One region of the Paenarthrobacter sp. TAF1 genome, then DNA from elsewhere that is predicted to be linked to it. Evidence: riboswitches for the same ligand, from Rfam matches in the RefSeq annotation. Region 1 holds a riboswitch; the other holds the start of a gene.
The links. Region 1 has a riboswitch for cyclic di-AMP ahead of AB4Y81_RS12770 (hypothetical protein). Riboswitches for the same ligand answer to the same signal wherever they lie in the genome.

Region 1 (4,492 bases):
AACCCGCGGACTAGGCATTGGGCACCCTTTCAGGAGTTGCCAGGAGCTCCCGGCGCAGCTGGCTCAATCCCTCCACCTGGCATTTACGCACCCGCCTGGTGCTGGTAGCCATGGCCTTGCTGGTGGCAATCTGCAGCGCCGTCGGAATCGTCAGCTACGCCTCCATGGACGCGGTGTTCAACAAGCAACTGGACCAGCAGCTTCAACAGGCCTCCAGCCGCGCGAACGAGTTCGGTAGGCCGCCGTCGAGCTTTCCGAACGCACCGTCCGGGAGGCCGGATCCGCTGGAGGCCCGCGGCCAGGCCGCCGGGACGCTGAACGCCCGGATCGACGGATCAACTGTTCGGAGTTCAGGCCTGATCGACGCCCAGGGCAAGAGGGTCTCCCTTTCGGACGCCGACGAGCAGGTACTTCTGACACTCCCCCGGGACAGCCGCCCTGTGGACCGTTCCCTGTCCAACGGCGACTACCGCCTGGTGGCCGTGACAACAAACTACGACGACGTGATCGTGACCGGTCTGCCGCTGGCGGACAAGCAGACCGCCGAGGCGTCCCTGGTCTGGACCATGGTGCTGGTATCGCTGGGCGGTCTGGTGGTGATCGGCCTGGTTGGCACGGTGATTATCCGGCGAACCATGCGGCCGCTTGAGCAGCTCTCCGAAGTGGCCACCAAGGTTTCACGCCTCCCTCTCGACGCCGGCGAGGTGGCACTTGCGGTGCGGGTCCCGGCGTCGGCTTCCCATCCCGGCACTGAAGTAGGCAGCGTCGGCTACGCCCTGAATCAGATGCTGAACAACGTATCCAGCGCGCTGGAGGCCCGGCAGGAAAGCGAAACCAAGGTGCGGCAGTTCGTCGCCGACGCCTCCCATGAACTGCGTACCCCGCTGACCGCCATCCGCGGCTACACCGAGTTGCTGCGGATGACCGAAAACTTCACGGACGACGGCAGGAAGTCGCTGGCCAGGGTCCAAAGCCAGTCCGAGCGCATGACCACGCTGGTGGAGGACCTCCTGTTGCTTGCACGGCTGGATGAAGGCCAACCGGTCAAGGTCACCGATGTGGACCTGACCCAGCTTGTGGTTGAGACAGTGAGCGACGAGAAGGTCATGGCCCCGGACCACATTTGGCAGCTCTCGTTGCCTGATGAACCCATCACCGTCCGCGGCGATGCCACGCAGCTCCACCAGGTGCTGGCCAATCTGCTCTCGAACGCCAGAAAGCACACAGATCCCGGAACTACGGTTGTCACCGGCGTGATGCTCTCGGCTGACGGCAGTGCAGTGGTGACCGTGACGGACAACGGGCCCGGCATTCCGGACGATTTCCAAGGCCGGATCTTCTCCCGCTTTGCCCGGGCCGACGCAGCGCGGTCGGGGTCGGAAGGAACGTCAGGCCTGGGCCTGTCGATCGTGGAATCAATAGTTGAAGCGCATGGCGGAAGCGTCGAAGTGACCTCCCGTCCGGGTCGTACTGAATTCGCCGTGAGGCTTCCAACCGTGAGCGGCGGACAACTGTAACGATCCCGGCAAGGCGACTCACCGTCGTCGTGATCTCTGTTACCTAAATGTGACTTCTGCGGAAACCTCCTGTACCGTCGAAAGGGTGGGTCGCCCCAACTGGCCCACATCCGGGATGCGCCGAGCTCTGCCACTTCCCGGAGTCCGTACTTTCTCCGAGGCAGAGACGGGGGACCCAGAGTCTCCGGGCCCAGGCATTTATTGCCTGCCCTTGGGGTGAAGCCGCAGCGTGATGCGCGGCCGGATGACCTCATCCGAACCCGACAGCTAACTCCGCAGGCGCTGAGAGGTAATCACACATGTCTGAATTTAACGATCAGACGCGCCCTTCCGCGCGTCACCGCGACCATAACGACAACCCGTCGACCAAGTCGCAGTCAGTCCTCAAGAAGGCAGCCCGTGACGGCAAGTCCGGTGCACGCATGTCCGTAGTAGCCGGCGTTATCGCCGCTGCACTGGGCGTTGCATCGCTCGGAACCGCCGCCAACGCAGCTCTTACTCTCCCTGAGGCAAGCCGCGTGGCCGAAGCCCGGACCGCCGCCGAGGCCAGCAACAACAAGGCCGCCGAGGAAGCCGCAGCAGCCAAGAAGGCCGCAGCTGAGAAGGCTGCCGCCGACAAGGCCGCAGCTGACAAAGCCGCCGCCGAAAAGGCTGCCGCTGACAAGGCTGCCGCCGACAAAGCCGCTGCCGATCAGGCCGCCGCCGCACAAGCAGCAGCCGACCAGGCCGCCGCAGAAAAGGCTGCCGCCGAAAAGGCCGCCGCTGACGCTGCCGCAAAGCAGGCAGCCGACGCCGCTGCTGCCGCCGCCGCAGAAGCCGCAGCCGCCGCAGCTGCTCCCAAGGCTGTGGATGACCCCGCTGCTGCCAAGGCCTACGCCGCCAGCATTCTGGGCAGCTACGGCTGGAGCGCCGCCGAAATGACGGCACTGAACACGCTGTGGGAGAAGGAATCCAACTGGAAGACCACTGCCACCAACGCCTCCAGCGGCGCCTACGGCATTGTCCAGTCCCTTCCGGCCGGCAAGATGGCTTCTGCCGGCGCTGACTGGCAGACCAACTACCAGACCCAGATCAAGTGGGGCCTGAACTACATCAAGGAACGCTACGGATCCCCGTCAGCTGCCCTGGCCTTCCACCTGGCCAACAACTGGTACTAAGCCAAGCTGTTTGATTGCCGCCCCGGCTTCCGCCGTTTGCCTCAGTTCTTACTGGAGCGGATGGCGGGAACCGGGGCGGCTTCTTTCGTTTTCACAGGTGCTTGCCGGGGCTCACAGTAGTGTCACAGCTTCCGCCTAAAGCGTTCATAATCTGATCCTTCATTCTGGATCCATGACCATCACGGATCCAGGGACCGTAGTCCACCACCCGCAGGACCCGGGCGTGGGCGTCCCCGCCCGGGTTCCTGTCCTGGACCTCACCGTGCCCGTCTGCGACGAGGAAGCGCGGCTAGAGGCGAACCTCCGCCGGTTGCACAGCCACCTCATGGAGTCACTGCCGCACGCGTTCCGGATCACTGTTGCCGACAACGCCAGTACGGACGGTACGCTTCGGATAGCCGAGCGTCTGGCCCGGGAACTGCCCGAACTTCTCGTCGTCCGTTTCCAGGACAGAGGCCGTGGGAACGCGCTCCGCCAGGTCTGGCAAAACTCGCCCTCGCCGATCCTGGCCTACATGGAAGCCGAGCTGCCGGCGGACCTTTCCGCCTTGGCACCCTTGCTGGCCCCGCTGCTCTCCGGGCACTCGGATGTCGCTGTCGGCACCCGGCTGTCACCGGCCTCGCACACGAACCTGAGCCCGCAGCGGCAGATCATTTCCCGCAGCTACAACGCCCTGCTGCGGACCCTCATGGGCGCCCACGTCTCCGATGCCCAGTGCGCTTTCAAAGCCATCCGGGCCGACGCCGCACGCAAGCTCCTCCCCTACATCAAAGACGACCGCTGGTTCTTTGACACTGAACTCATGATCGACGCTGAGCTCTGCGGTTTGCGCGTCCACGAGGTCCCCGTGGACTGGACTGACGATCCCAACTCAAGCGTCGACGTTGTACGGACAGCCTTTGCCGATCTGCGCGGTATGGCGCGGTTGATGCGCGACCTCGCCCGGGGACGGGTCCCCGTCCGTGAGCTTAGGAGGGAGCTCGGTGCGGTGGCGGAAACGGGAAGCGGTATTCCCGGCAGAGTACTTCGCGCCCTGGGGTGGGCTGCGGTCTTCGTCGTTGTGGTCCTGCTGACGTCCAATCCCCTCGGTTTATTGCCGGGCGCCTTGACCGCGCTGGTTCTGACGGGATTGGCCGCCCGGGTGGCCGCAGGGTTACGCGTCGTCCTGCGCGGGCAGAAGTCCGCCCACCGTCCCCACAGCATTGAGCTGCCGCAGGCCAGGGCACAGTAACGGGCGTCTATTCTTCAGGTTCCGCCTCAACCGCGCCACGGACGGCTGCGATGGACGCTGCAACGTCCCCGGCGTCCGTGGTCCAGTTGCTCACCGAGATCCTGAGGATTTCCCGGCCGCGCCAGGAAGATCCGGACATCCACACCGCCCCCTCGGCCATGAGCCGCTGCGTGATCCTGTGGGTCCGGTTATCGCTGCCGAAGCTCACGGACACCTGGGTGAACACCACGTCATTGAGGATCTCAACCCCAGGGATAGCGGCCAGGCCTTCCGCCAACGCCCGTGCGTTCGCTGCGAGCCTGTCCACCATGGCGATCACACCGGAGCGGCCCAGCTGCCGTAACGCAGCCCACACGGGGATGCCGCGTGCGCGCCGGGACATCTCAGGAACCTTCTCCAACGGATCCCCCAGGCCTGTTTCCGTGGCGATCAGGTAGCTGGTGTGGACACTGAACGCGCGGCGGAGGGATTCCGGCCGCGAGACGATCGCCAATCCGCAGTCATAGGGAACGTTCAGGGTTTTGTGGGCATCCGTGGCCCAGGAATCTGCCTCCTCGACGCCGGCCAGCCTCGGCCTCAGGGTGGGG
Region 2 (4,492 bases), on a different contig from region 1:
GCTTGATGTTCCGGCCATTCTGCCAGAGGTTTTCCGCATCGGATTCCTCGAGGGCTCGATTGTCAATGGCCAGGGGCAGGGAAATCCGGAATTTCCCTGTCCAATGCCCACTATTCTCGGTCGGCAGGGCCGAATCAAGGTGGCTCGGCTGTATGTGTATAACGGTCGGGGCTCGGTTTCCGGACCCCGTTTTTGTGCTGCTGATGAACACACGGAACACGCTGTCAGGGAAGGCTATCCATGCGCGAAAAAGTTCGGTAGTGTTCGAGTCACCGAATGGCCGGCGAACGTGTCCTACAGCACACTCCGGCCATTTATTTGCGGCCGCTTGGGGAACTCGGACGCGATCCCACGCGATGCCGCAAGGCACACACGTCAAGGAGGAGCCAAGCAGTGTCACACGCGCCTGATTCCGGCACGGAACGCACAACCACCGTGGTCATAGGAACCGGCTTGTCCGGCCTGGCAGTTGCCAGTGAACTCAGCCGCTACGGCGTGGGCTCCATAGTGGTGGATGGTTTCGGTGCCCTGTCAGCCACCGGCCCGGCGGTCCACACAGGCATGCTTCAACGCTGCGAGGTCACCGATCCCGCGTCCATCCAGGAACGCAACGAAATCCTCCGCCACTTACGCAATTACGCGGCCAGCCACCATCTGGACGTACGCAGCACCACCAGGGCCGTCCGCCTGGATTTCCTGGGCGCGGACCCAACCCAGCACATCGGGTACGGGCTCGCCGCGAGCATGACCCGGAGCGGTCTCCATGCCTCTGGCCCCCTCGAATCCGCCCCGCGACAGTGGGCAGTCCACACCGCCAACGGGGTTCTCCTGGCAGACCATATTGTGGTCACACGCTGCGCCCAGAGCCAGCTGCGCCGCATGCTGGCCGAACTTGGAATCGCCGTCGGGCAGAACCTGGTCTCCGCGATGCGGGCAGTGGGAATGCACCTGGTGGGCGTGGGCGAGCTCATTACGCCCAGCCCCAAGGAAGTCCTGCGGCAAGCCAAGGCAGTGGGCCAGGCAATCTCCACCAAAGTGGCGCTCCCGGGCGGCCCGGGTATCGCCATCGCCTAGCCGGCATCATTCACGGCAGCCGCAACACGAAGTTTAAACGCCAAAGGCCGGTGTCCTCGAAGATGATCTTCGGAGACACCGGCCTTTGCGTTGAAGCGTGAGGCTTATGCGCCAGCGCGTACGTACGTGATGGGACCAGTAGCGGTCAACCAGCTGATCGGGTGGATGCCCGTCTGATTGCCGTTGATTCCACCGCTGATTGCCTGGCCGTTGCCGATGTAGATGGCGACGTGGCCGGACTGGACGATCATGTCGCCCGGCTGCGGGTCGCTGACAACCTTGCCGTAGTTCATGAACTGCATGGGGGCGAGGTCGCCAACCGGAATGCCGGCGGAACCGAGGGCCCGCTCAACCATGGCGGTGCAGTCCTGCATGATGCCGATCTGGGCGTAAGCCGAGGCAACCATGGCAGCGTTGACGCCGCCGGCAGCGGGAGCAGCAGCTACAGGAGCAGCAGCAGGTGCAACAGCGGCCGGAGCTGCAACTGCAGCCTGGGCAGCTACGGGAGCCGCAGCTGCGGCAGCGGTAACGGCAGCCGGCTTGGCAGCGGGGGCTTCAACTACAGGAGCCGGCTTTTCGATGACCGGAGCTGCAACGGAAGCAACAGCCGGACGCTCGAAGTTGATGGTAGCCGTAGAAAGAGCGGTAACAACCTTGGTGGGGGCCTCGGAAGCGGTCTCGGCGACCGTGGCGGGGCTGGCATCGCGCTGGACCGGAGCCTCTGCAGCGTGTGCAGCGACAGAGCCGGTCAGAACGAGTCCGGAAGCTGCTGCGATAACAGCTGCCTGGCGGCCAGCGCCGGAAGCGTTGCTCGCAACTGCCTTGGAGATGGAGATGAACGGATTAGGACGTACGCTGTCCGCCTTACGACGGCCGCGAAGAATGCGTGAAGACATGAAAGAGCCTCTCCCGATGCCTGCGAGGTTAGCTGTCGGATTCGGATGGGAGTCACCCGGCCACTATCCCCCGCTGTTCAGCGGAAGCTTCGTGACTTCACCCCAAGGCACGCTCGAAAGCGGCCCAAAATGGGTTCCCCGTCTCTGCCGTAGGTTTGTCTGCGAACGGATTCCGGACTGCGGCAGAGCTAGGCAATCAGGCCGGAAGTGCCCGCTACGTGGAACAGGCACAGGTACTACCGTACGCGATGATCCCGTCGAAGTCACATTTAAGTAACGAGGACTGCGGCTTTGGCGTGTCGCGGTAACCGAACCGAGATATTCGCAGCTACGTAGAAAAGCCCGCTATTCTGCGGCTTCCGGGCGGTTTTCGTCGTCCGATCCGGCAAGTTTCCTGCGGGCTGTAACGGCGAGGAAGATCACGAGCGCAACCGCAACAACCGCAATGACAACAATGCTCCAGGGGAATGGCTGGGACGCATCTGCCGCGGGCGAACTGCTGGCTGTTCCCGGAGGCGCCGTACCCGCGGACGGCACCGTTCCCGAGGTGGCCGAAGCGGACGCCGAAGGTGCCGCCGAGCCGCTTGCCGCCGTCGTGCTTCCCGCTGTGGCCGTGAACTTGAAGGTGCCCTCAATGGGGTGCGAATCGGAGCTGACAACGCGCCACACCACCGTGTACTCCCCCGCCGGCGCGCCGGCCCGGAGCTTCTGCACGGCCTGGCTGTCGATGATCTCGACCGGCCCGTCTGCCCAGTTCTCGCCGCCTGAGGTTACGGAGACGCCCGATCCGATGGCCAGCGGCCGGTTGTTGAACGTAATGGAGACCGACGCCGGCACTTCAGCCACGGTTGCACCGTTCGCCGGCGCTGTGGATTCCGCGACGTCGTGCGCGGACGCCGGAGCCGCGGAAAACAGCAGGGCAGACGCGAGGGCAAGGGCGGCGACGACGGCGGCCAGAAGCGGGCGGATGGTACGCATGGGGCGGTTTCTCCTAGTGTTGGCTTCCTTACAGACTAGGGGAATGGTCCGAAGCTCCCACATTCAACGGCATAGGATTTGAGAGCACACTCCCCCCAATACCCGGAGACCTTCATGCTTAAACAAGGTTCTGCAGTGGACCGCTATTTCAAGATTTCCGAACGTGGCTCCACGTACTCAAGGGAAATCCGTGGCGGCTTCGCGACATTCTTCGCCATGAGCTACATCGTTGTGCTGAACCCGCTGATCCTCTCGGGGGCAGACTCCAGCGGAGCTTCCCTGGGCTTCACCGCGGTCGCAGCCACCACGGCGTTCGTCGCCGGCATCCTGACCATCCTCATGGGCGCCTGGGCCAAGCACCCCTTCGCTGTGGCCACCGGGCTGGGCGTGAATGCGTTCGTCGCCGTTACCGTGGCCTCGCACCCGCAGCTGACCTGGCCCGACATGATGGGCCTTGTTGTCCTCTCCGGCGTCACGATGCTCATCCTGGTGCTCACCGGCTTCCGCACCGCGGTTTTCAAGGCTGTGCCGGAGGCGTTGAAGACGGCGATCGTGGTGGGCATCGGCTTGTTCATTGCCCTGATCGGCCTGGTGAACGCCGGTTTCGTCCGGCGCATCCCGGACGCTGCGGGCACGACGGTTCCGCTGGGACTCGGTGTTGACGGGAAGCTCATGGGCTGGCCCACTCTGGTGTTTGCCGTCGGTTTGATCCTGACCATCGCCCTGGTGGTCCGCAAGGTCCGTGGTGCGATCCTGATCGGCATCGTGGTCTCCACTGCGCTGGCTGCGATCCTCGAGTTCACCCTCCACATCGGCCCCAGCTTCGATGGCAAGAACGTCAACCCCCGCGGCTGGTCCCTGGTGGCCCCCACTTTGTCGGAGTGGGGCGCTCCGGACCTCTCCCTGATCGGCAAGGCCAACCCCTTCGGGGCCTTCGAACACCTCGGCTTCATCGCCGCGGCGCTGCTGGCATTCGTGATCCTGCTGAGCATCTTCTTCGACGCCATGGGCACCATGGTGGGCCTGGCCAATGAGGCCGGAACGGTGGACAAGGACGGCAACATCCCGAACGTTGACCGCGTGCTGCAGGTGGACGCCCTTGGTGCCATCGTCGGCGGCGGGGCCTCGGTTTCCTCCAACCAGATCTTCGTTGAATCCGGCGCGGGCATCGGCGAGGGTGCCCGCACCGGCCTGGCCTCGATCGTGACCGGCGTTCTCTTCCTTATTGCCATGTTCTTCACACCGCTGATCAACCTGGTGCCGTTCGAAGCCGTGGCCCCCGCGCTGGTGGTCGTGGGCTTCATGATGGTTTCCCAGGTGGGGAAGATCGACTGGCAGGACTGGGGAGTCGGGATTCCCGCGTTCCTGACCATCGCCTTGATGCCGTTCACGTACTCCATCGCCAACGGCCTGGGTGCCGGGTTCATCTCGTTCGTGCTGATCCGCACCTTCCAGGGCCGCGCCCGCGAAGTCCACCCCTTGATGTGGGCTGTGGCCGCTGCGTTCCTGCTCTTCTTCGGCATCGGAACCGTTGAGGAACTCCT

Region 2: it holds a riboswitch for cyclic di-AMP, as region 1 does, so the genes downstream of both, AB4Y81_RS21265 (NlpC/P60 family protein) here and AB4Y81_RS12770 (hypothetical protein) in region 1, are expected to answer to the same signal.

The regions. Positions count from the first base shown of each region.
Region 1 is NZ_JBFRDO010000008.1:92,528-97,019, forward strand. It holds gene AB4Y81_RS12760 (response regulator transcription factor) at 1-14, shown strand, start outside; gene AB4Y81_RS12765 (sensor histidine kinase) at 18-1,517, shown strand; cyclic di-AMP (ydaO/yuaA leader) riboswitch at 1,650-1,811, shown strand; gene AB4Y81_RS12770 (hypothetical protein) at 1,817-2,674, shown strand; gene AB4Y81_RS12775 (glycosyltransferase) at 2,847-3,905, shown strand; gene AB4Y81_RS12780 (pyridoxal phosphate-dependent decarboxylase family protein) at 3,913-4,492, opposite strand, start outside.
Region 2 is NZ_JBFRDO010000035.1:8,326-12,817, forward strand. It holds gene AB4Y81_RS21260 (FAD-binding protein) at 394-1,074, shown strand; gene AB4Y81_RS21265 (NlpC/P60 family protein) at 1,179-1,970, opposite strand; cyclic di-AMP (ydaO/yuaA leader) riboswitch at 1,974-2,141, opposite strand; gene AB4Y81_RS21270 (copper resistance CopC family protein) at 2,316-2,948, opposite strand; gene AB4Y81_RS21275 (NCS2 family permease) at 3,063-4,492, shown strand, end outside.